Regions from separate parts of the Mesorhizobium sp. M2C.T.Ca.TU.002.02.1.1 genome, predicted to be linked through region 1. Evidence: predicted binding sites of a transcription regulator. Region 1 holds the regulator's gene; each other region holds the start of a gene.
The links. The regulator LexA, encoded in region 1, represses DNA repair genes until DNA is damaged. The targets are predictions, from matches to a motif close to TGTTCNNNNTGTGTTCNG.
Positions count from the first base shown of each region.

Region 2: the regulator LexA is predicted to act here: its motif matches at 8,910-8,927, upstream of ruvC (crossover junction endodeoxyribonuclease RuvC).
Region 3: the regulator LexA is predicted to act here: its motif matches at 2,775-2,792, upstream of recA (recombinase RecA).

Region 1 is NZ_RZTO01000388.1:229-5,414, forward strand. It holds partial or broken gene trpD (anthranilate phosphoribosyltransferase) at 1-541, shown strand, start outside; gene trpC (indole-3-glycerol phosphate synthase TrpC) at 546-1,358, shown strand; gene moaC (cyclic pyranopterin monophosphate synthase MoaC) at 1,360-1,836, shown strand; gene glp (gephyrin-like molybdotransferase Glp) at 1,836-3,041, shown strand; gene lexA (transcriptional repressor LexA) at 3,158-3,898, shown strand; partial or broken gene EOD07_RS20085 (ComEC/Rec2 family competence protein) at 3,892-5,186, opposite strand, start outside.
Region 2 is NZ_RZTO01000032.1:751-15,295, forward strand. It holds gene EOD07_RS03190 (transporter substrate-binding domain-containing protein) at 1-208, shown strand, start outside; gene EOD07_RS03195 (amino acid ABC transporter permease) at 278-937, shown strand; gene EOD07_RS03200 (amino acid ABC transporter permease) at 934-1,605, shown strand; gene EOD07_RS03205 (agmatinase) at 1,639-2,592, shown strand; gene EOD07_RS03210 (hypothetical protein) at 2,755-3,156, shown strand; gene EOD07_RS03215 (helix-turn-helix domain-containing protein) at 3,148-3,666, opposite strand; gene EOD07_RS03220 (alpha/beta hydrolase) at 3,755-4,582, shown strand; gene EOD07_RS03225 (sulfite exporter TauE/SafE family protein) at 5,043-5,813, shown strand; gene EOD07_RS03230 (DUF2269 family protein) at 5,847-6,398, opposite strand; gene EOD07_RS03235 (DUF1465 family protein) at 6,957-7,487, shown strand; gene EOD07_RS03240 (glycosyltransferase family 2 protein) at 7,772-8,836, shown strand; gene ruvC (crossover junction endodeoxyribonuclease RuvC) at 8,969-9,478, shown strand; gene ruvA (Holliday junction branch migration protein RuvA) at 9,489-10,109, shown strand; gene EOD07_RS03255 (AbrB/MazE/SpoVT family DNA-binding domain-containing protein) at 10,130-10,408, shown strand; gene ruvB (Holliday junction branch migration DNA helicase RuvB) at 10,405-11,442, shown strand; gene EOD07_RS03265 (metallophosphoesterase) at 11,577-12,494, shown strand; gene EOD07_RS03270 (cellulase family glycosylhydrolase) at 12,478-13,728, opposite strand; gene ybgC (tol-pal system-associated acyl-CoA thioesterase) at 13,856-14,326, shown strand.
Region 3 is NZ_RZTO01000292.1:31-6,200, forward strand. It holds gene EOD07_RS16905 (TfoX/Sxy family protein) at 11-334, shown strand; gene EOD07_RS16915 (pseudouridine-5'-phosphate glycosidase) at 557-1,474, opposite strand; gene EOD07_RS16920 (carbohydrate kinase family protein) at 1,513-2,466, opposite strand; gene recA (recombinase RecA) at 2,850-3,947, shown strand; partial or broken gene alaS (alanine--tRNA ligase) at 4,373-6,170, shown strand, end outside.

The sequences.
Region 1 (5,186 bases):
TCCGGCGATGAAGCATGTCGGGCCGACTCGCGTCGAGCTCGGCACCCGCACCATCTTCAACCTGCTCGGACCGCTGTCGAATCCCGCCGGCGTCAGCCGCCAGATGGTCGGCGTTTTCCTGCCGGAATGGATCATGCCGGTGGCCGAGACGTTGAAGGCGCTGGGCGCCGAGCACGCCTGGGTCGTCCATGGCGACGGCTATGATGAGATCACCACCACGGGCGAGACCCAGGTGGCGGAGCTTGCCGGCGGCGAGATCCGCAGCTTTACCCTGACGCCGGAAGCCGTCGGATTGAAGCGGCACACCAGGGAAGAGCTGCGCGGCGGCGACGCGGCCTACAACGCCAAGGAATTACGCGATATGCTGGGCGGAGCGCCCGGCGCTTATCGCGATACGGTGCTGATGAATGCCGGCGCCGGGCTGGTCGTGGCCGGCAAGGTGACGACTTTGGCCGACGGCATCGCGGCGGCGGCGCAAGCGATCGACAGCGGCCGCGCGCTTGGCGTGCTGGACAAGCTTGTCGAGATTTCGAACGGATAAGGCCTTGTCGGATATCCTGCGCAAGATCGAAGCCTACAAGCGCGACGAGATCGCCGCGGCGAAAGCGAAAGTACCGTTCGTCGAGATCAAGGCGCGGGCAAAGGATGCCGGTGCGACGCGCGGCTTCCTCGCGGCGCTCGACGCCAAGCGCCGGGCCGGCAACTTCGCGCTGATCGCCGAGATCAAGAAGGCCAGCCCTTCCAAAGGCCTGATCCGCGCCGATTTCGATCCGCCGGCGCTCGCCAGGGCTTATCAGAAAGGTGGCGCAGCCTGTCTTTCGGTGCTGACCGATGCACCGTCCTTTCAGGGCGCGCCGGAATTCCTGACGGCCGCGCGGGCAGCGGTACGCTTGCCGGCCCTGCGCAAGGATTTCCTGTTCGATCCCTACCAGGTCTACGAAGCGCGCGCCTGGGGCGCCGACGCCATCCTGATCATCATGGCGAGCGTCGACGACACGCTGGCCAGGGACCTCGAAGCGACCGCCTTCGAGCTCGGCATGGACGCTCTGATCGAGGTGCATAACGAGGCTGAAATGGAGCGTGCGCTAAAATTGTCGTCGCGGCTGATCGGTATCAACAACCGTAATCTGCGGACCTTCGAGACCAGCCTTGAGACTTCCGAGCGGTTGGCGCCGATGGTGCCGGCGAACCGGCTGCTGGTCGGCGAAAGCGGCATCTTCACGCATCAGGATTGCCGCCGGCTGGAGAAGAGCAAGATCGGCACCTTCCTGGTCGGCGAGAGCCTGATGCGACAGGCCGATGTGGCCGCGGCAACCGAGCTTCTGCTGACGGGCAAGGCAGCGGCCGAGGCCGTCTGATATGGCCCTCACCCATCTCGGCGCCAAGGGCGAAGCCAACATGGTCGATGTCGGCGACAAGGCCGAGACGACGCGCACCGCGACCGCCGAAGGCGTTGTCTCCATGCGGCCTGAAACGCTGGAGATGATTCTCGCTGGCGACGCCAAGAAAGGCGACGTGCTGGGCACAGCGCGCATCGCCGGCATCATGGCCGCGAAGAAGACGCATGAGTTGATCCCGCTTTGCCATCCGCTGCTTCTCACCAAAGTGGCCGTCGAGATCGAGCCGGACCGCACGCTGCCGGGCCTCAGGGTCACCGCGCTCGCCCGTGTCACCGGCAAGACCGGCGTGGAGATGGAGGCGCTGACCGCCGCCTCGGTCGCTTGCCTCACCATCTACGACATGGCCAAGGCGGCGGATCGCGGCATGGTGATTTCCGGCGTCCGGCTGGTCGAGAAGACCGGCGGTAAGTCCGGTGACTACAAGGCGGATGCCTGATGGCGTTGGTTCCGGTCGCCGAAGCGCTCGAACGCCTGCTCGACGGCGCAGCACCTTTGCCGGGCGAACGCATTCCGCTGGCGGATGCGGCCGGGCGGGTCCTGGCGGAACCGGTTGTGGCGCTGCGCACGCAGCCGCCCTTCAACGCCTCCGCCATGGACGGCTACGCCGCGCGCGCCGCCGACGTCGCTTCGGCGCCGGCGCAACTCGAGGTCATAGGCATGGCGCCTGCAGGGCGGCGCTTTTCCGGGACCGTCGGCGAAGGCCAGGCCGTGCGCATCTTCACCGGCGCGCCGCTGCCTGATGGCGCCGACACCATCGTCATCCAGGAAAACGTCCGCGATCGCGGCAATGGCAAGATCGAGGTCACCGAACCGACCGCGCAAGCACGCAATGTACGTCGCCGCGGGCTCGACTTCGGTGAGGGCGACGTGCTGCTCGAAAAGGGCCGTGTGCTCGATGCGGCAGCCCTTTCGCTGGCCGCCTCGGCCAACCATCCCGCCCTGAATGTCGTACGCCGGCCGCTGGTCGCAATCATCGCCACCGGCGATGAACTGCTGCCCCCGGGCAGCGCGCTCGGCCCCGATCAGATCATTTCGTCGAATGCCTATGGCGTCGCCGCAGCCGCCCAGTCGGTCGGCGCACGTGCGCTCGATCTCGGCATCGCCGCCGACCGCAAGGAGGCGATCGCCGCGTTGGTCAGGAAAGCGGTCGAGGCGAATGCCGATGTCATCGTCACGCTCGGCGGTGCCTCGGTCGGTGATCACGACCTGATCCATGACGTGCTGACCGGCGAAGGCATGCAGCTCGACTTCTGGAAGATCGCCATGCGCCCCGGCAAACCGCTGATGTTCGGCCGGCTTGGCAACGTCCGTTGCATCGGCCTGCCCGGCAATCCGGTGGCAAGCATCGTCTGCTCGCAGCTGTTCCTGAAGCCGCTGCTTGCCCGGCTCGGCGGCCGCGACCATAGGCAAGACCTGCGAACGGCCCGGCTGGGCGCCGCGATGCAGGCCAATGACCTCAGGCAGGACTATGTGCGCGCCGTCGTGCGCGAGGACGCCGGCACGCTGGTCGCGACCCCGTTCGGCATCCAGGACTCCTCGATGCTGAGGATGCTCGCCGACGCCAACGGCCTGATCGTGCGCGAGCCTTTCGCGCCGGCCGCCGAAACCGGCGCCGAATGCAGCGTTCTGATGTTACGCTGAACAAAACGTCAACAAATTCACTAAACTTTAAACGGTTGCGGAACACAACTGGAACAGATAGTGTTTGTTCTGGGTTTGTTTTTCTGATTCTGGTTTCAGAACCCGTGGGGGCCGCCATGCTGACGCGCAAACAACATGAACTTCTGATGTTCATCCACGAAAGGCTGAAGGAAAGCGGGATTCCGCCGTCTTTCGACGAGATGAAGGAAGCGCTCGACCTCGCCTCCAAGTCCGGCATCCACCGGCTGATCACCGCGCTGGAGGAACGCGGCTTCATTCGCCGGCTGCCGAACCGGGCGCGCGCGCTGGAAGTGTTGCGGCTGCCCGACTCGATCGCCCCCGGCCTCAATGCGGCGAAGAAGTTTTCGCCGAGCGTCATCCAGGGAAGCCTGGGTCAGAACAATCTCAACCGTCAGATCAAGCCGGCTACGCCATCGCGCGCCCCGACGCCAAGCAATGACGACGATGCCGGGTCCGCCGTATCCATTCCGGTGATGGGCCGCATCGCCGCCGGCGTGCCGATCGACGCCATCCAGCACCAGACGCATTCGATCACAGTGCCGCCGGACATGATAGCCGGCGGCGAGCATTACGCGCTCGAGGTCAAGGGCGACTCGATGATCGAGGCCGGCATCTTCGACGGCGACACCGTCATCATCCGCAACGCCAACACGGCAAGCCCGGGCGAGATCGTGGTCGCGCTGGTCGATGACGAGGAAGCGACGCTCAAGCGCTTCCGCCGCAAGGGCGCCTCGATCGCGCTGGAGGCCGCCAACCCGGCCTACGAGACCCGCATCTTCGGGCCGGACCGGGTCAAGGTGCAGGGCAAGCTTGTCGGGCTGATCCGCCGCTACTGATCCGGTCGCGAAGGTTTCGCATCCGCCCGCGCAGGCTTTTGATAAGGCGGCAGTCCTCTCGCTTCGCGAGTGTATTTCCGCTGCTCGTGCCAGGGCCGATATGGCTCTTCCACAGCATAGCGGACGGCCGGCCGCGCGGTTGCCGATTGCGGATCGAAGAAGACGGCGGCGCTGCCGTCGCGCGCCAGCTGCCGCTTGGTGACGACAAGCACGCGCGGATCGTAGCAAGGATTGTTGGCGGTGGCGTCGTTGATGACGATGAGATCAGCGAAGCCGCAGGCAGGCCGGGCGCTGTCGCGGTTTTCGGCGAGCGCGACGATGGCGCCGGATGGATGCCGGCCGATGCAGAGATCACCCGTACAGTAGAACGGCGAGCCGGGCGGCAGGTCGACGGGATCGGCGATGTCCAGCGCATCTTTGGCGAACGTCTCCGGCGGCACGATTGTCTCGGCTTTCAGCGCACGTTTCCAGTTGTCGGTGGTGAACTCGTTGGAGCGGTCGCGATTGACGGCAAGCTCGCCGCCGCCGATCGGCATCGCCACCAGATGCGCGTCCTCGGAAATGAGCACATCCGGCGTGCGGGCATGCGGAATGGCCAGCAGCGCGGCGAGCGCAAAGGGAACGGCGGCAAGCCTCAGCCAGGTGGTGGCCATCGTCGCGATCACCAGCGCGACCGTCGCCAGCAGCACCGACTGGATCGAGATCAGCCCGACGGCATCGACCGGTGAGCGCTCGGAGATCCACGCCGAAATGGCGATCATCGCCGTCAGGCCCTTGCCCATGACAAAGAGGAACGGGCCGTCGAAGCCGAAGGGCATAGCCAGTGCGCTCAACACGGCAAACGGCATGACGATCAGCGAGACGATCGGCATGACCGCCAGGTTGGCGAGCAGGCTGAGCGGCGACACGCGCTGGAAATGCCAGATCGCAAACAGCAACGTCGCGCTGCCCGCGATGAGCGACGTCACGGCGGCGCCACCCACACCGACCGCCATTTTTCGCGACAGGAACCCGAGGAACGAACGCTTTGCCGGCGGCGCGGTCGTTTTGCCGGCGCGATAGTCGGCAAAGCCGGCATAGGCGCCGACCAGGGCGGCGGTGGCGGCGAAGGACATCTGGAAGCTCGGGCCGACCACTTCATGCGGCGAGACGAGGATCACGGCGATGGCCGAGATCGCCAGGTTGCGCATGGTGAGCGCCGCGCGGTCGAAGAGCACGGCGGCGAGCATCACGGCGAGCATGATGAAGCTTCGCTCGGCCGCCACCACGATGCCGGAGATCACGAGGT
Region 2 (14,545 bases), on a different contig from region 1:
CGACACCTACAAGATCGTCGGCTCGATCAGCGGGGTCGAATATCTGGCCTGGGTGGTGCGGCCCGAGGACAAGGACCTGCGCGACCTCATCAACGCCAGCATCGGCGAACTGAAGGACAGCGGCAAGCTCAAGGAATTGCAGCTGAAATGGTTCGGCTTCGAAATGCAGACGCCCGACCAGGGCTACCTGCCGCCGGGTGCCCTCTAACAGATGTTCATAGCTCGGGGACCGGCCTCGCTGTGAGGCCGTCATCCCTGCGCGCCTCGAGCCAGAGCCATGGTCGACTTCTCCAGAACCATTGCCTTCCTGCCGCAGTTCCTGGCCGGCGCCGGCGTGACGCTCACCGTTTCGGCGCTCGGCTTCGCGCTTGGCACCGTTATCGGCTTCGGCCTGCTCGCCTGCCGCCGTTCGCGCTGGCGGGCGGTGCGCTTCATCGGCGCGCTCTACACCAGCTTCATCCGCGGCACGCCTTTGATCGTGCAGATCTTCGTCGTCTATTACGTGCTGCCGGGCTTGGCCGGCATCGACCTGCCGCCGCTGCTTGCCGGCGTGCTGGCGCTCTCCTTCAACAGCGCCGCCTTCGTCGCCGAGATCCTCAGGGCCGGGCTGACGCGTATTCCGGTCGGCCAGTACGAGGCTGCCAAGGCGCTCGGGCTGAAGCCGGCGGTGACCTGGCTGAAGATCATCTTGCCGCAGCTTTTCCGCATCATCATCCCGCCGATGGTCAACGAGTTCACCATGCTGGTGAAGGCCTCGTCGATCCTGTCGGTGATTACCGTGGTCGAGCTGACGCGCACGGCGCAGAACATCATGAACGTCACCTACCGGCCGGTCGAAGCGTTCATGGTGGCGGCCGTGCTCTACTTCGTCGTGCTGTTCGCCTGCAGCCTGCTGGTACGGCGCCTGGAGCGCCAGGCGGAGAGGGCGCGGGCATGAGCTTCGACTTCGCCGTCATCACCGACAACTGGCCGGCGCTGGCCAAGGGGTTCGGCAACACGCTTATCATCTGCGCCGTCACGCTGCCGGCAGGCTTCGCGCTCGGCCTGGTGCTGGCGCTGGTGCGGCTGAGGGCAGGGCGGCTGCCGGCGGCGATCGTCGCGGCCTATGTCGAGCTCTTTCGCAACGTCCCGTTCCTGATCCAGGTCTTCCTGCTGTTCTACGTGCTGCCGATGGCGGGCGTGCGGCTGTCGACCATCGCCGTCTCGGTCATTGCGCTGTCGGCCTATACCAGCGCCTATTTTTCGGAAATCGTGCGCGGCGCGATCCAGTCCATCCCGAGCGGACAGACCGAGGCCGGCTATGCGCTGGGACTGCGCTATCCGCTGATCCTGCGCAAGGTGCTGCTGCCGCAGGTGGCGGGCTACATCCTGCCGGCGGCCGCCAACCTCACCATCACGCTCATCAAGGAATCGGCGATCCTGTCGGCGATCACCGTGCCGGAACTCACCTATATGGCGCAGGACATCATCGGCCGCACCTTCGCGCCGGTCGAGATCTTCACCGCGATCGCGCTGCTTTACTGGGCTCTCACCGTGCTGGTGGCTGCCGCGGCGCGCGGACTGGAGCGCCGCCTGACTCCGCATCTCGCCGTCTCGCGCGGCTGAACTCGCAAGGCTTTCAACACAGAAGGAGACTACATGTCCAAGCTCACCACCGCGCCGCGCGATGTCTTCCAGACATTCATGAACTTCCCGCTGGTCGAGGATCTCGACACGCTGAAGGCCGATGTCGCCATCATCGGCATGCCCTATGGCGATCCCTACACGATCGACGAGCTGATCAACGACCAGACCAACGCGCCGACCGCGGTGCGACGCGCTTCCAAGCGCATCAGCCAGGCGCTCGACCGCTATGATTTCGACATCGGCGGGCCGGTCTTCGCCGGGCAGGATATCAAGGTGGTCGATGTCGGCGACGTGCCCGGCAACGCCGCGGATCACGTCGGCCACTACAAGCTGGCGGAAGCCGCGATCCGCAAGATCCTGGCCGCCGGCGCCTTGCCGATCACCATCGGCGGCGACCACGGCATTCCGATCCCGATCTTCCGTGCGCTGGACGGCGAAGGTCCGATCACGCTGGTGCAGCTCGACGCCCATCTCGACTGGCGCGACAACGTCAACGGCGTCAAGGAAGGCTATTCGAGCACCATCCGCCGCGCTTCGGAGATGAAGCATATCGACAAGATCTTCCAGGTCGGCGTCCGCGGCCAGGGCAGCGCCCGCACCGAGGAGGTCGAGGCGGCGCGCGCCTACGGCGCCAACATCATCACCACCAATGAATGGCAGGATATCGGCACCGCGGCGCTGTTGAAGCGCATCCCGGATGGCGGCCGCTACTATCTCACCATCGACGCAGACGGGCTGGATCCGTCGGTGATGCCGGCGGTCGAAGGCCCGCAGCCGGGCGGCATCACCTACCGGCAGACGACCGAGCTGATCCAGGGGCTGGTCGGCAAGGGCAGGCTGGTCGGCATGGACATCGTCGAGATCGCGCCGGCGCGTGATGTCAACGAGATCACCTCGATGACGGCCGGCCATATCATCCTGAACGTCATCGGCGCGGCCGTGCGCGCCGGCTACTTCAAGCGCTGAGGGTCCTTCGCGCGCTGACATGAAGGCGCGATGTCGGCCGGACAACCGGCTGACATCGTTATTTCATTAGGTCTTAGAGCGTGTTCGTCGTCGCCGGCGAAAACCCTTGACGACGCGCCGGCGGCGGATTTTACAAAAGGGTGCCCCATTGGAGTCGCCCAGATGTTCGGTGCCATCCCGCTGCTGATCGTGCCCTTCGTCCTCTACAATCTCGGCCTGCTCGGATTGTTCGGCGGCGGTGACGATCCGTGGATGACCGAGATGTTCTCCTTCCGCATGATGTCGGGCGGTGTGTTCTCGATGACGCTCGGCGACCTGATGGTGCTGATCGGGCTGATCTTCCTGTTCATCGAGATCTCGAAATCGGTGCGCACGACCAATGCCTCGATCCTGGATCACCTTTTGTCGACGCTGGTCTTCATCGCCTTCCTGGTCGAATTCCTGCTGGTCAAGGGCGCGGCGCACTCCGTCTTCTTCACGCTGATGATCATCGCGCTGTTCGACGTGCTGGCCGGCTTCTCGGTGTCGATGCGGTCGGCGAGTCGCGACATAAACTTAAACTGACGGCATCTCGGCCTTCCGCGCGACCACTGCCTCGTAGGCGGCGCGCAGTTGCTGGCGCACGGTCGGCGTGCCGGGCGGCGTCTTCGACGGCGCGCCGAGATGCTCGTGGCGCAGTTCGTCCATAAACTGCTCCCATAGCGGCGGGCCGCCCTTTTCCAAGAGCTCGGCGCGGATCGACAATTCTTCCGTGACCGGCAGCCAGACGCGTCCCCAGGCGCCGAGCTGCGCCATGATCGGCACCAGCGTGATCGCCATCTCGGTCAGGCTGTAGATCGCCTTCTGCTTGTGGCTGGGGTCGTCGGCCTTGGTCAGCAGGCCGAGCTCCATCAGCCGCTTCAGCCGGTCGGCCAGGATGTTGGAGGCGATGCCTTCCAGCGAGCCGTTGAGCAGCTCGCGGAAGTGACGCCGGCCACCAAAGATCATGTCGCGCAGAATGATCAGGCTCCAGCGGTCGCCGAACACTTCGAGCGACAGATTGATGGGGCAACCGGACCGACGGTCGATGCTCATAGCAGTCTCCAGAAAAACCAGTTGCATTATGATATCGGTTTTATTATCGTGCAACTGATTGCAAAACGCAATCAGATTGGAGGATCGGATGACCGCCGCAATGCAGCGCCCCGACATCGTTTCGCAAAGCTTCGGCAGTCCGCAAGATCCGCCGATCCTTTTGATCATGGGCGCCATGGCCTCGATGCTGTGGTGGCCGGAAGCCTTCTGCCGGCAGCTTGCCGGGCGCGGTCGCTTCGTCATCCGCTACGACAATCGCGACACCGGCCTATCGACCAAATATCCGCTCGGAGCGCCGACCTACACGTTCGAGGACATGGTGGATGACGCCATCCGCATGCTGGACGACCATGGCGTCGCCAAGGCGCATGTCGTCGGTATGTCGATGGGCGGCATGCTCGCGCAAAGCGTGGCGCTGAAATATCCCGAACGCGTCGGCGCGCTCACCGTGCTCTCCTGTTCGCCGCTCGGCGTCGATACGTCCGGCCTGCCCGGGACGACCGAAGCCTACAAGGAGCATTCGGCGGAGGGTGGCGACGTCGACTGGTCGAACCGCGGGCAGGTCCTCGATTTCATGGTCAAGGACGCTCGGGCAATCGCCAGCATACGCCATCCCTTCGACGAGGAACGCACGCGCAAGATGATCGAGGCGGACTACGATCGTTCCGGCGGCCTCGCCAGCGCGACCAATCATTTCCTCCTCAAGGGCGGCGGTCCGCAGCGGACGGTACGGGATCTGCGCGCGCCGCTGCTCGTCATCCATGGCACCGCCGATCCGCTTTTCCCGATCGAGCATGGCGAGGCGCTCGCCAAGGCGGTTCGCGGCGCAAGGCTGGTCGAGGTCGAAGGCGGCGGCCACGAACTGCACCGCAACGACTGGCCGCAAATCATCGAAGCCATCGCCGCACATGGGTAGCGGCGCTGCACAGGGATTTGACCGGTTGGCTTTGTTTGCGTTGGGGTGGCATGCGTTGGAGATTGGCCGAAACGCCCATCGCGATCGTCATTCCAGGGCGGAGCAGGAGCGAAGCTCCGTCGCGAAGACCCTGGAATCCATTCCGTTACCTTCGCCAAGGCGTGCAACGGAGCAGAATTCTGCACCGCAGTAACGCTCCCAAGTCACGGCATGGATTCTATGGTCTGCGCCGCGTCGCTTCGCTCCTTGCTCCGCCATAGAATGACGAAGTTGGGGTGGCTTCAACCAATCTCCGGCGTTTGCGCTGATTTCACGGAAATGAATCTTGCACCAAGACAAGCATGATGGTGCATCATCAAGTCTGAGTCGTCAGGATGAGGATGCCGGCATTAATGACTATCCCGGCGGCGCTGTTCTGCGCTATGGCTGCGTTCCCGCCTTCTCCAACCTTCCTTTGCCGATGTCAGGCCTGCTCAGCGATCCGTGGTTCTATGCCGCCGCCATTCCGGCGGTGATCCTTGTCGGCCTGTCGAAAGGCGGCTTCGGCGGCGCGGTCGGCTTCGTCGGCGTGCCGCTGATGGCGCTGACCATGCCGCCGGTTCAGGCGGCCGCCATCCTGCTGCCGATCCTGTGCCTGATGGACATCGTTTCGGTGTGGACCTGGTGGGGCGTCTACGACCGCAAGATGCTGGTCGACATGATGCCTGGCGCCGTCATCGGCATCGGGCTCGGCTGGCTGACCGCGGCTCTGGTCACCGAGGAGATGGTGCGGCTGATCGTCGGCGCCGTCGCGCTGGTGTTCGTGCTGCGCTGGATCTACCTGCAGTTCCGCCACGGCGCCGATCATGCGGCGGAGCCGAACCGCGTCGCCGCCGCCTTCTGGGGCACGGTCGCCGGCTTCACCAGCTTCGTCGCCCATGTCGGCGGCCCGCCCTTCCAGGTCTATGCGCTGCCGATCCGGCTCGACCCGAAGGTGCTGTCGGGAACCGCGGCGATCTTCTTTGCCGCCACCAATGCGCTGAAGCTCGTCCCCTATTTCGCGCTCGGCCAGTTCGACGCCACCAACCTGATCGCGTCGGCCGCGCTGATGCCGCTGGCGCCGTTGTCGACGATCGCCGGCGCCTGGCTGGTGCGCCGCATGCGGCCTGAGGTCTTCTATCCGTTCACCTATGCCACCGTCGCGGTGGTCGCCGTCAAGCTGCTGTGGGACGGCATAGTCGGCTTATGGTGAGGCTGACCTGACGGCCAGCCGCACCATAAGGATTCACGCGGCGCTCGGCACCATCTGGCGGCTGCCGCCGAAGGCGAGCGCGGCGCCCAGCGCAACCACCATCGCCATGCCGGCAAGAATGCCGATGTCGTGCAAAGTGGGCTTCAGCACCATGTCGGCGATGATCACCAGCATCACCGCATAGTCGAGGCGCGCCCAGCTCATCATGCGCTGACCGATGGCGAGAACGGCGGGCGTCACGCCGTCCTTGGCGACCATGGCACCCATGCGCTCGCCGGTCGGCTTGAAGATCAGCATGCCGATCGAGAAGGTCGTGGCGTAGCCGACGAGGCCGATGACGATCCACAGCTCGGTGAAGCCGACCCAGAAGCCGCACATGATCAGCCCGAAGACCAGCGTCAGCATCGACATCGGCGCGAAGAACCTGCCGCCGAGCTGTCCGCTGGCGCGCATCGCCAGCAGCTTGTCCTCGATGTTGCCGGCGCGCTCGGCCAGCACGCCGAGCAGGAACAGCACGAAGCCGCCGCCGACCCACAAAACAGCCGAAACGACGTGAAGGAATTTGACGATCGAATACCAATCCATGGTTTGCTCCCGGATATCTTGTTTGATCTGCGGTGGCGCGGGTTTGCGCATCGCCTGAGAGGAGCGGCCTTGTGCTTGGCGCGTGTTTCGGAACGATGCCGCCGCAGCAGCCAACATGTTTCGATGGCCACGGTCGGCGTTCGAAAATCCGGTTTTCAGAGGGGCCCGGGAAGCGAAGCCGCTGTCCTGTTCCGGCACAGGAAAGTCCGTTCGCTCAAAAATTCCACTCGGCGTTAAGGGTTCATTAAGCTTTACGGGCGTTTACTATGCCCATCCAGTTTTGCTGGATTCTTACCGAGTGGTTGGAGCCACTTTGTTTGACGCCTCCCTGTTAAACTCCTGAGAGCCGCCTTATCCGCGGCTCTTTTTTTGTCCGCAGGCAGCAGGCCGGCGCCATCCGCCGGCGGATGGCTGCAACGCGGCCGGCGTTAACCGTTTGTTAAACATGCGCTTGCCTTCATGGGCGTCGAAGCGCATTTTCAAGCCTCAGTCATTTAAGGGTGCGGCCGTGTCGGCAAGGATTGCCGAATCGGCTGGCGGCAGTGCAGGGGCGTATCGATGAACGAGCCTTCGAAGGGCAGCGCGAAAACCGTCAAGCTGGCGGAGCGCCGGGTTTTCTCCCAATCCTTCAAGCCGCTCTACCAGGAAGGCATGGGGCTGGTCGAGCAGGCCGCCGAGTATCTCGATGGCAAGGGCAGGCTCGAAGCCAAGAAATTGTCGCGCACGGCCGCGACCCTCTATGCGGCCGAGTCGATGCGGCTGACCACGAGGCTCATGCAGGTCGCCTCCTGGCTGCTTTTGCAGCGGGCGGCGAATTCCGGCGAGATGACGCGCGACCAGGTGGCCTCGGAGAAGTCCAAGGTACGGCTCGACACGGCGTCCGCGCATGACGAGGCGCTTGGCTGGAACGAGCTGCCCAAGGATTTTCTGGACCTCGTGACGCGCTCGCTGCGCCTGCAGTCGCTGGTGCGGCGCATGGACGAGGAAATCTATGGCGGCGTCATCAGCGACACGCATGCCCCCGGGCGGCGGGCCAACCCGGTTTCCGACCAGATCAGCCTTTTGAACACGGCGTTCGCGCGCGGCTGACACCGCGTTTGCAACGATAGCGTCGCGCAGAATCGATCCCTCGCCGAACTGCGGCTTGACGAGCCGTCCTGGCTGCAAATCGAGCGCCTGCGATTCTGACTGCGCTCGATATTGCGGCAGCTGTCATCGCATTTGAAGGCCAAGCCGGCCTTTGCGGGGAATATGACCCTTGCCTTGAAGCGACGGGACCCTAGTTGGGGCCGTTCGCCGCAGCCGGGTCGACCGAGCCGGTTCTGCAGGAATCACCGTCACTGTGACCAAAGCAGATTGCGAGGCTTGATCCCGTGCATTCGCCATTGGACCGCATTCCGGTATCGATCATCATCCCCAACTATAATTACGAACAGTTCCTGGGACGCGCCATCGACAGCGCGTTGGAGCAGGATCACCGAAATGTCGAGGTCGTGGTCGTCGACGATGCATCGACGGATGCGTCGGTGGCCGTCATCGAATCCTACGGCGACAAGATCCGTCCGTGCCTCAGGCGCAGGAATGGCGGGCATGGCGCAGCGTTCAATACCGGGTTCGAGGCGAGCACCGGGGAGATCATTCTTTTTCTCGACGCCGACGATTATCTCTATCCGAACGCCGTCTCCGAGGTCCTGGACGAGTGGGACGCGGATGTCGCCCAGGCGCAATTCCGACTGCATCTCGTCGATGAGAACCAGCATATCAAGGATGTCTTTCCCCCTCCGGAACAGCCGTTCGATTCAGGCGACGTCGTTCCGGAATTGTTGCGCAAGGGGCGGTACCGGACGACGGTGACAAGCGGGCTGGCGTTCGACCGCGAGGCGCTGGAACCGATAATGCCCATGCCTGAAAGCGATTTCCGGCAAGGCGCCGACGGCTATCTCGCGACGCTCGCGCCGCTGCACGGAGAAGTGAAAGCCATCGACACCTGCCTTGGCGCCTACCGCATCCACGGCTCCAACCATTCGGTCTTTGCCGAAAAGCTTGCCGAGCGGGCGCGCTGGCGCGTCGAGCATGACTTCCGCCGCCTCGAAGCCTTATCCGACCGGGCGGCCGAGATCGGCTTGACCGTGCCAGCGGATGCCGGCCTTCACGACCCGGTCCATCTGGAAGAGCGGCTGGCTTCGCTCTGCGTCGATGAGCCCCAGCATCCGGTTGAAACCGACTCCCGGCTGGGACTGGCAAGAGCGGGCGCTACCGCCAGCCTGGAAATGAACGCATCCTGGCGGCGGCGGGCCACCCTGGCGGCCTGGTTCCTTAGCATCGGAATCCTGCCGCGGCGCATGGGCAATGCGGTCCTGGCGTGGAAGCTGGTCGCATCGTCCAGGCCGGCATTTCTCGCGCGGCTGTCGAAAACCATCCGTCGCGTGACGAATTAGATCCGGGGATTGTACGGCTAGCCCGCGACCGCCGGTTCGATCGGCTTTTCGGCTGCGTTCTTGGGATTGCAATTGTTTCTGGTTTGTTCACATTTCGCTGGCATCGCTTGCCGCCGAGGCTAAACTTGGCGCATGGGGGAAGCGATTCGCATCATCGGCATCGATCCGGGGCTGAGGCGCACCGGTTGGGGTATTATCGACAGCGCGGGCAACTCGCTGCGCTTCGTCGCGTCCGGCACGGTGCGGTCCGACGACAAGGCGCCGCTGGCGACAAGACTGTGCCAGCTGCATGACGGCTTGGCCGAGGTGCTGCACCAGGCCATGCCGCATGAGGCGGCGGTCGAGCAGACCTTCGTCAACAAGGACGCGACCGCGACGCTGAAGCTCGGCCAGGCGCGCGGCATCGCCATGCTGGTGCCGGCGCGCGCCGGCCTGGTGGTCGCCGAATATGCCCCCAATGCCGTCAAGAAGGCGGTCATCGGCGTCGGCCACGGCGAGAAGAAGCAGATCCACATGATGGTGAAGGTGCTGATGCCGAAGGCGATGTTCGACACCGACGATGCCGCCGACGCCCTTGCCATAGCCATCTGCCATGCGCATCACCGCCCGAGCGTCGCCTATCGCATGGCGGTGGCGGGGTGAGGGGAAAATCATGATCGGCAAGCTGAAAGGCACGCTGGAGGAGATCGACGAGGATAGCTGCGTCATCGACGTGCATGGCGTCGGCTATGTCGCCCATTGCTCGGCGCGCACGCTTGCCGCGCTGCCGTCGCCCGGCGAGGCGACGGTGCTGTTCATCGAGACCTATGTCCGCGAGGACATGATCCGGCTCTATGGCTTCCAGAGCGCTTTGGAGCGCGAGTGGTTCCGCCTGTTGATGAACAATGTGCAGGGCGTCGGCGCCAAGGTGGCGCTGGCGGTGCTGTCGACGCTGGCGCCGGCCGATCTCGCCAACGCGATCGCCCTGCGCGACATCGCCATGGTTTCCCGCGCGCCCGGCGTCGGCAAGAAGGTGGCCGAGCGCATCGTCACCGAATTGCGCAGCAAGGCGCCGGCCTATGCGGGCGCGGCCACCGGGACGATCGGCCTCAAGCAGGAGCTCGGCGAAGGCGTGGCCGCAGCGCCGATCACGGATGCGGTCTCGGCGCTCGTCAATCTCGGTTACTCGCGCGACATCGCCGCCAACGCGGTTGCGGCGGCGCTGAAATCGGCCGGCGAGGGCGCGGATGCGTCCAAGCTGATCCGCTTCGGCCTGAAGGAACTGGCGCGGTGACATTTGCCCGAAATAGGAATATGGGCGCAGATGCCAATCTGACTTCCAAGGGGCAGATGACGATTCCAAAGCATGTTCGCGACGCGCTCTCGCTCAAGGCCGGCGACAAGGTTGCCTTGACGGTCATGGACGGCCGCCTGATCGGCACCCCACGCAATCTTGAATTCGCTGACCTTGCTGGGTTTCTGGGCGATCCGTTCGGTGGTCCGGCCACGCTGGAAGAAGTCGATGCTGCAGTAAGGGACGCGGTTGGCCTTCCGCTTGTCGGGGTTGCGCCGCGCACAGAGGGCGCGGCATGAGCCTTTCGCCCCGCCTCATTGCCCCCGACAAGCGCGGCGAGGACGCCGACCAGACACTGCGGCCGCAGTCGCTCGACGAATTCGTCGGCCAGGCGGCGGTGCGCGCCAATCTCAAGGTTTTTGTCGACGCCGCCAAGAGCCGCGGCGAGGCGCTCGATCATGTGCTGTTCGTCGGCCCGCCCGGGCTCGGCAAGACGACGCTGGCGCAGATCATGGCGCGCGAGCTCGGCGTCAACTTCCGCTCCACCTCCGGCCCGGTCATCGCCAAGGCCGGCGATCTCGCGGCGCTGCTCACCAACCTGGAAGAGCGCGACGTCCTCTTCATCGACGAGATCCATCGCCTCAATCCGGCGGTCGAGGAAATCCTCTATCCGGCGATGGAGGATTTCCAGCTCGACCTGATCATCGGCGAGGGGCCGGCGGCGCGCTCGGTCAAGATCGACCTCGCCCGTTTCACCTTGGTCGCGGCAACAACCCGGCTCGGGCTCCTGACCAATCCACTGCGCGACCGCTTCGGCATTCCGGTGCGGCTCAATTTCTACACGGTCGAGGAGCTGGAGCAGATCGTGCGGCGCGGCGCACGGATTCTCTCGATGCCGCTCGGCGACGACGGCGCGGTGGAGATCGCGCGCCGCGCCCGCGGCACGCCGCGCATCGCCGGCCGGCTGTTGCGCCGCGTGCGCGACTTCGCCAGCGTCGCCGGGGATGGCCATGTCGACAGGAAGATCGCCGACGAGGCGCTGACCAGGCTGGAGGTCGACGCGCTCGGCCTCGACGCGCTCGACCGCCGCTATCTGTCGATGATCGCGCGCAATTTCGGCGGCGGCCCGGTTGGCATCGAGACGATCGCTGCCGGGCTCTCCGAGCCGCGCGACGCGATCGAGGACATCATCGAGCCCTATCTCATCCAGCAGGGCTTCATCCAGCGCACGCCGCGCGGCCGCGTGCTGACCGCCAATGCCTGGCGCCATCTCGGCCTCGATCCGCCCAAGGACATCGCCCAGCAGCAGATCAGCCTGTTCCAGGAAGAGTAACGCAGATTTGTTCGCCGTTCGGCCGAGCGGCGGGCCGATCTGCGCAGAATCTGCGCGCCTCGGCCTAGCTCAGGGCGCAATTGCCGCCTTTAAGGCAGCTCCCTGATAGATTCCCAAGGGGCTTGGGCCGATCCATGATCACCAGACGCGCCTTCCTGCGCCTCGTCGGCGGCTCGGCCTTCGCCATGGTGTCGCTCGGCGCCTATGCGGTCGGCATCGAGCCGATGCTGCTCTCCCATGTGAAGCGCTACACGCTGACGCCGCCGCATTGGCCGGCCGGGCTCAAGCTGCGCGTCGTGGCGCTGGCCGACATCCATGCCTGCCGGCCCTGGATGACGCCGGAACGGATCGCAGCGCTGGTCGAGCAGGCCAATGCGCTGCAGCCGGACGTCATCGTCATGCTCGGCGACTATCCCGCCGGCACCCGGATGGTGACCGGCTGGGTGAACGCATCGGAATGGGCGCCCGCGCTCTCCGGGCTCAAGGCGCCGCTTGGCGTGTTCTCGATCCTCGGCAATCACGACTGGTGGGAGGACCGCGCCGCTCAAGCCGCCGGGGGCGGCCCGACCATTTCGCGCAAGGCGCTGGAGGCCGTCGGCATTCCGGTGCTGGAGAACGACGTCGTGCGCCTGGAAAAGGACGGCCAGGGTTTCTGGATCGCCGGGCTGGCCGACCAGATTGCGCTGTTGCCGGACAAGGCGAAGGGCCGCAGAGGACTCACCGGCCTCGACGACCTTCCCGGCACGCTGGCCAAGGTCGGCGACACCGCCCCCATCATCCTGCTTGCGCATGAGCCGGACATTTTCCCGAAAGTGCCGTGGCGGGTTTCGCTGACGCTGTCCGGACACACGCATGGCGGACAGGTACGGCTGTTCGGCTATTCACCGGTCGTGCCTTCGGCCTATGGCAACCGCTATGCCTATGGCCATGTCGTGGAAAACGACCGCAACCTGATCGTCTCGGGAGGTCTCGGCTTCAGCATCGCCCCGATCCGTTTCGGGGTGCGGCCGGAGATACTGCAGATCGACCTTGGGGCTAATGAAGCGACCTGATCATATCCATCACGTCGGGTTCCGCCTTCTCGCCGTCGAATGCATCGACGATGCCGAAGGCGCCGCCATAGCTCCATACCGACCAGGAGAAGCCATGCGCCTCGGCGCGGGCGATCATGTCGCGCACATAGGCCGTGCGGTATGCGGCCGGCATGACGAAGCCGTTGCCGTATTCCTTGCGGATCATGCCGAATTCGCCGAGCGTGATATCCTGCGGCTTGACGCCGTTGGCCCTCGCCCAGGCATCGACCGTCGCGAAGGGCGCGTCCATCACGCCAAGCAGCTTCTCGGTGGTGTCCATCGCCGACACTTGCTCGTCGAGATAGGCGAGCAGGCCGCTTTGCCGCGCCCAGGGCGCCTCAGTCCTGATCCGGTCGCGGATCGTGTCCAGCGCCATATCCAGCCGCGCTTTCGGAACGGCCGTCAGCGGGTAGGGCAGGCCGGTGACGTATTGGATGAAATCACCGGCCCAGGTCGCGCCCTGATGCGTCAAAAGGAATGGATCGTAGGAGTGGAAGGCCCAGATGATGTTATCGTCCGCGATCGCTTTCGGATCGACCTTCGCCAAGGAGGCTGCGTTCGAGTAGCAGCCGCCGGTGAGCACAAGCGTCAGCCTTGTGGCGGAAGCGCGCGCGGCCGCGAAAAGCTGCTTCTGGCGGTCGGGCCAAAGACTGGTGCCGTTCTCGTCGCAATCGACGATCGGCTCGTTCATCAGCTCCAGCGCGACAAGCCGCGGGTCTTCCCTGGCGAGTGTCTTTGCCATGGCGCGCACGACGTCGACATACGCGTCGAACGTCGCTGGGTTATCCATCACCTCGCTCATGCCGATCTTGCGGTTGCCGCCGGCGGGAATCAGATGCAGGTCGACGACCACTTTCAGGCCGGCGCGGTTGATCATGCGCGCGGAGTCCAGGACGCTGGCAAAGAGGTCGCCACGAAGGGCCGCGGTCCGGTCCGAGAGAAAGGGCGCGGGATCGACCGGCATGCGCAGGAAGTCGAAGCCTGCATCCTTCAGCGCCTCGAGATCGTCCGCCTTGAGGAATTTGCGCCACTCCGGATAAGGCAGGATCGCCTGGCGCTCCCCCCATTTGTCCTCGGCCGGCCAGGTCACCCACTGGTCGAGATTGAGGCCGCGCTTCATCGAGAACGTCGCCGCCCCGGCCGGAAGCGCCAGCATGGCGAGCGCACAAACTGCCGCCATCAAGGTCTTGATCATCGTGCCCAACAGTGCCATCCCGTTCCCGCGCGAGACTATGCGTGTCGCCCAAAACTGTGGAGCGGTTTGGGGCAACGGCACGCGCAAAGATTCCTAAAGCCCGTCGGGCTTTAGGTGCCTTTCTGGGCCGAAAAAGGAAAGCGCGATGGACGATCATGGTGAATCGGCGGCGCTCAGCGCCGGGCTTTCCGGAGCGCTGACGGATTTCGGCCACCGGCTGATGGCGAGGGTCTACTATGCCGATACCGATTTCTCCGGCGTCGTCTATCATGCGCGCTATCTCGAATTCCTCGAACGCGGCCGCTCCGACTATCTGAGGCTGACCGGCGTCCACCACACCGAGCTCCTGGACGGCAAGCATGGCGAGCGCATCGTCTGGGTGGTCCGGCGCATGGAGATCGACTTCCGCTCGCCGGCGCGCATGGACGATATCCTCACCATCGACACGCGCACCGACGCTATTTCAGGCGCCCGCATCTTCATGGGCCAGCAATTGAAGCGCGGCGGCGACGTGCTTGTGGAGGCGAAAGTCGAAGCGGCGATCGTCGGCGAAAGCGGCCGCCCGAAGCGCTTCCCGAAGGAGTGGATTGCCGCCTTCATGCCTCGGGCAAGCTGATATTCAGGTGAGGCCGGCCTGCGAACGACGGCTTCCTGCGCTTCCGGTGCTCACGTACTTCAAGTACGCTCCGCTCCGGTTCTCGGAAGCTATCGTTCTCGGCTCGGCCTGACCTGAATCTCAGCTTGCCCTTGGAGCACGTCTCGTCTGATGTCGCCCAAGCCATGCGCGGCAATGCGCCGCGCCTCACGTCCTAACCCATCCTTAACCATAACGGTT
Region 3 (6,170 bases), on a different contig from region 1:
TGATCGCGGCATGGACAATACGCGCCTTGAAGAACTATTCGAAAGCCTTGGCCCGATCGGCATCCGCAAACTGTTCGGCGGCAAGGGCATCTATTGCGACGGCGTCATCGTCGCGGTCGTCGTGCGCGACGAACTGATGCTGAAGGCGGATGAGGAGACGGTTCCCGATTTCGAGGCCGCCGGCTGCCGCCAGTGGACCTATACCGGCTCGCGCCACGGCAAGGCGGTGGCGATGCCCTATTGGAGCGTGCCGGACGAGGCGTTCGACGATCCCGACGAGATGGCCGTGTGGGCGCGGCGTGCTTATGAGGCGGGACGAAGGGCGGGAAAGTGAAACTTGGAAATGCTGGCGGGACAGCACCCCCCCTCTGGCCTGCCGGCCATCTCCCCCGCAAGGGGGGAGATTAGCTGTCGCGCCGGCTTTCGCCAGTCGCCAACGTTGCAAGAAGAGCGCCTTCGATGAAGCTGCCAATCTCCCCCCTTGCGGGGGAGATGTCCGGCAGGACAGAGGGGGGTGACGGAACGCGGCCGTTGCGATTGGCTGGAGCTGCCGTCCCTACAGCGCCTTGGCGATCTCCGCCGCCAGCCGCGCGTTGTTCTCGACCAGCGCGATGTTGGTCTTGAGGCTGCGGCCGCCGGTGAGTTCCAGGATCTTCGACAAAAGGAACGGCGTCACCGCCTTGCCGGTGACCTTCTGCGCTTCGGCCGCCTTTTGCGCCGCCTGGATGTAGCCGTCCATCTCAGCGGCCGGGATCTCGTCATTCCGGGGCACAGGGTTGGCGACCAGAATGCCGCCGCCCAGGCCCAGCGCCTGGCGCGTGCGGTAGAAATGGGCGATGTCCTCAGGCGCATTGAGTGTCAGCGGCGCGCGGAAAGGCGACTGGCGCGACCAGAAGGCGGGCATCGTCTCGCTGCCATGGCCGATGACCGGCACGCCGCGCGTCTCCAGCACTTCCAGGGTCTTTTCGATGTCGAGGATCGCCTTGGCGCCCGCCGAAACGACGATGACCGGCGTGCGCGCCAGTTCGTCGAGGTCGGCCGAGATATCGAAGCTCTTTTCGGCGCCCTTGTGGACGCCGCCGATGCCGCCGGTGGCAAAGACTTTTATGCCGGCCATATGCGCGGCGATCATGGTGGCCGCGACCGTGGTGCCGCCGGTGCGCTTCTGAGCGACCGCGAAGCCGAGATCGGCGCGCGACAGCTTCATGGCGTCGCCCGTCATGGCGAGCGATTCGCGTTCGCCGTCGGACAGGCCGATCTTGATGCGGCCGTCGACCACGGCGATCGTCGCCGGCACCGCGCCGCCGTCGATGATGATCTGCTCGACCTTGGCCGCCATGGCGCCATTGTCGGGGTAGGGCATGCCATGGGTGATAATGGTCGATTCCAGCGCCACCACGGGCCGGCCGGCGGCAAGCGCTTCCGCCACGGGCGGATGGATGTCGATGAAGGGACGGGCGGTTTGCGGCGTCATGGCTGTCTCCGACAAGGAGGAACTAGATTGTCGGTGCCCTATGCCACCTCCCGTGCCTCCGGCACAAGGGCAAGCGCTTGGCCGAAGTTGGCGGTCGTGAAGGACGGCACGGCCTCTGGGCTCTCGATGGCGAGCATTGCCGCCGCTACGCCCTCGCGCAGCGCGGCGCGCAGCGGCAGGCCGCGCAGCAGGGCGGCGACCGTCGCGCCGGTCAGGGCGTCGCCGGCGCCGGTCACGTCGGCGACCCGGCGCGGCGCGGGCGGGTCGATTTCAAAGATGCCGGTGTCGTCGAAGCCCAGCACGGGGGCGCTGCCGGCCGTAACCACGCCGGCGTTGAGGCCGGCCCGCCTGAGCGCACCGACAAGGGCTTTGCCCGACAGTTCGGCGGCTACCAGCGCGGCGGCTTCGCGGCGGTTCATGAAAAGCAGCGACAGATCGCCGAGCAGCGGCGACAGGCGAACGACCTTGGCCGGCGAGACGGCGATGGCGAAGACCGGCCGGCCGCCGGCCTGCGCCACCAGGCGCTCCAGCGCCGCCGTCGGCAGATTGGCGTCACACAGGATCGCGTCGGCGGCGGCGATCGCCTCGCGCACCTTGGAACGCCTCATCTGCTTGGGAAAGGCGAGGTCGTAGAGCGCCATGTCGGCCAGCCCGACGATCAATTCGCCCTCGGCGTCGATCAGCGCCGTGTAGCTCGGCGTCGTGCGGTCGAGGAACACGACCGAGAGGTCCGTTATGCCGGCGTTGTCGATCGCCGCGGCGACCGTTTCGGCCGCGGCGTCGCCGCCGCGCACCGAGATCAGCGAGGCCGACACGCCGCGCTTCACCACGCTGCGCAGCGCGTTGAAGACGACGCCGCCGACATCCTCGCGCATCATGCCGGGGTTGGAGGCGGCCGGCACATAAATGCCCGAGACCTGGCCGCGCCGGTCGATATGGGCGCCGCCCAAAGCCAGAATCGTTGGGACCAGGATAGTTGGGGATGTCGGCATTTCGGGTCGCTGACTTTCATTGATCGTGCGGCTGCGCACACTAGAGCGGTTCAGCGTTTCACGGAATCGCCGAACCGCTCTAACTCTTTAGTTTTGCGCAATTCCGGACGGAAAACCGCTACGCACTTTTCCTGGAATTGCTCTAGGTTTCCCCGGGTCACCCTGCAATCGGGGTCGCGATTCGGATGGCCGGATATCGAAATCTCTTCTGGACCAGTGGTTGCGCTCCGCACTGCCTCTGGTGAGACAAAAATAGAACAAATCCAGATATTGATTGTTTTTCAGATATTTGTTGCCTCTTGCCAAATGAGAACAAAAAAGGTACAAATCGGCAGGGATCACGGATTGTCCGGCCTTCATTGACGACCAAGGGGTGATGTATCATGGCTCAGAATACTTTGCGGCTTGTAGAGGATAAGGCAGTGGACAAATCAAAGGCTCTGGATGCGGCGCTGTCGCAAATCGAGCGCGCTTTCGGCAAGGGCTCGATCATGCGGCTCGGCGCCAACGAGCAGGCGGTCGAGATCGAAACCGTGCCGACCGGCTCGCTGGGCCTCGATATCGCGCTCGGCGTCGGCGGCCTGCCGCGCGGCCGTATCGTCGAGATCTACGGGCCGGAAAGCTCGGGCAAGACGACGCTGGCGCTGCACACGGTTGCGGAAGCGCAGAAGAAGGGCGGCATCTGCGCCTTCGTCGATGCCGAGCACGCGCTCGATCCGGTCTATGCCCGCAAGCTCGGCGTCGACCTGGAAAACCTGCTGATCTCGCAGCCCGACACCGGCGAGCAGGCGCTGGAAATCTGCGACACGCTGGTGCGTTCGGGCGCCATCGACGTCCTGGTCGTCGACTCGGTGGCGGCACTGACGCCGCGCGCCGAAATCGAAGGCGAGATGGGCGACGCGCTGCCCGGTCTCCAGGCTCGTTTGATGAGCCAGGCGCTGCGCAAGCTGACCGCCTCGATCTCGCGCTCCAACACCATGGTCATCTTCATCAACCAGATCCGCATGAAGATCGGCGTCATGTTCGGCTCGCCCGAGACGACCACGGGCGGCAACGCGCTGAAATTCTACGCCTCGGTGCGCCTCGATATCCGCCGCATCGGCTCGGTCAAGGACCGCGACGAGGTCGTCGGCAACCAAACCCGCGTCAAGGTGGTCAAGAACAAGCTGGCCCCGCCCTTCAAGGTGGTGGAGTTCGACATCATGTATGGCGAGGGCGTGTCCAAGACCGGCGAGCTCGTCGATCTCGGGGTCAAGGCTGGCGTGGTCGAGAAGTCGGGTGCCTGGTTCTCCTATAATTCGCAGCGTCTCGGCCAGGGTCGCGAGAACGCCAAGCTGTTCCTGCGCGACAATCCGGACACGGCGCGCGAGATCGAGATGGCGCTTAGGCAGAATGCCGGGCTGATCGCCGAGAAATTCCTCGAGAATGGTGGCTCCGAGGGCGGGGACGACGGTTTCGAGGACGAAGCCGGCGCCGTTTAAGGCAGGCTCATTCCAGGAAGATCGCGCAGCAGGATTGAGCGAAAGAAATTAGTCGGCTTAGCCGGAGTTCGGCCACAATCCTGGTTCATTGCATTATGCTTATGTAATCGAGTTCTTGAGTACTGCGTACCCCGAACCGCCGGCCCTCGCGCCGGCGGTTTTGCTTTTTGCGGGTGGTGCTGGGCCGCCGCTCGCCTGCTGATTGGCCCAAAGCGCCTTGCGCTGCATAAATTCAGGCACTTTGGTTCCTTGTTTATGCATGCCGTTTTCCCAAAACCGCTTGCGCACCTTTGGGCGACGTGCCTGTTTCCGTGTTTCTGGACAGGCTCAAGAGCTATCGCTAAAAGGCCCATCTATCTTCTGAAACACCAAAGCCCATTTGCCGCCGGCCGGGCCGGCGGTTCTTGCGAAAAAGGCAGTATGCAATGAGTGGCGTGAACGACATCCGGTCGACATTCCTCGACTACTTCCGCAAGGAGGGTCACGAGATCGTCGCCTCCAGCCCGCTGGTGCCGCGCAACGATCCGACGCTGATGTTCACCAACGCCGGCATGGTGCAGTTCAAGAACGTCTTCACCGGCTTGGAGAAGCGTCCCTATTCGCGCGCCGCGACCGCGCAGAAGAGCGTGCGCGCCGGCGGCAAGCACAACGACCTCGACAATGTCGGCTACACCGCGCGCCATCTCACCTTCTTCGAGATGCTCGGCAATTTCTCGTTCGGCGACTATTTCAAGGAGCGCGCGATCGAGCTTGCCTGGAACCTGATCACCAAGGGTTTCGGCCTCAAGAAGGACAAGCTGCTCGTCACCGTCTATCATACCGACGACGAGGCGGCGGCCTATTGGAAGAAGATCGCCGGTTTTTCCGACGACCGCATCATCCGCATCCCGACCTCCGACAATTTCTGGGCCATGGGCGACACCGGTCCGTGCGGTCCGTGCTCGGAAATCTTCATCGACCGCGGCGAGCATATCTGGGGCGGCCCGCCCGGCAGTCCGGAAGAAGACGGCGACCGGTTCCTGGAATTCTGGAACCTGGTGTTCATGCAGTATGAGCAGGTGACCAAGGAAGAGCGCGTCGACCTGCCGCGCCCCTCGATCGACACCGGCATGGGCCTGGAGCGCATGGCCTCCATCCTGCAGGGAGTCGAAAGCGTCTTCGAGACCGACCTGTTCAAGCATCTGATCGACGCGGCGTCCTCCGCGCTCGGCCAGGGCCCGAACCAGGAGAACGCGGCGTCGTATCGCGTCATTGCCGATCATCTGCGCTCGTCTTCGTTCCTCGTGGCCGACGGCGTGCTGCCCTCCAACGAGGGGCGCGGCTACGTGCTGCGCCGCATCATGCGCCGCGCCATGCGCCACGCGCAGCTGCTCGGCGCCAAGGAGCCTTTGATGTGGCAGCTCGTGCCGGCACTGGTGCGCGAGATGGGTCAGGCCTATCCCGAGCTGGTGCGCGGCGAGGCGCTGATCACCGAGACGCTGAAGCTCGAGGAAACACGCTTCCGCAAGACGCTGGTGCGCGGTCTCGGCCTGCTTTCGGACGCGACCGAGACGCTCAAAGCCGGTGACATGCTCGACGGCGAGACGGCCTTCAAGCTCTACGACACCTACGGCTTCCCGCTCGACCTAACACAGGACGCGCTGCGCCAGCGCAGCATCTCGGTCGACATCGCCGGCTTCACCGACGCGATGGAACGGCAAAAGGCCGAGGCGCGCGCGCACTGGGCGGGCTCGGGCGAAGCCGCGACCGAGACGGTGTGGTTCTCGGTGCGCGAGAAGACCGGCGCGACCGAATTCCTCGGCTACGAGACGGAAGCTGCGGAGGGCATCGTCCAGGCGCTGGTCAAGGACGGCAAGGCCATCGACAGCGCGAGCCAGGGCGATGCGGTCGCCGTGGTCGTCAACCAGACGCCGTTCTACGGCGAATCCGGCGGCCAGATGGGCGATACCGGCGTGATCTCGGGCGAGGGTTTTTCGATCGAGGTTTCCGACACGCAGAAGAAGGCCGACGGTCTGTTCGTGCATCTGGGCAAGGTGACTAAGGGAACGGTGAAGACGGGTGCCGCCGTCGAGCTCAAGGTCGATCATGCCCGCCGCTCGAAGCTGCGCGCCAACCATTCCGCGACGCATCTCATCCACGAGGCGCTGCGCGAGGTGCTGGGCACCCATGTGGCGCAGAAGGGCTCGCTGGTCGCGCCCGACCGCCTGCGCTTCGACATCTCGC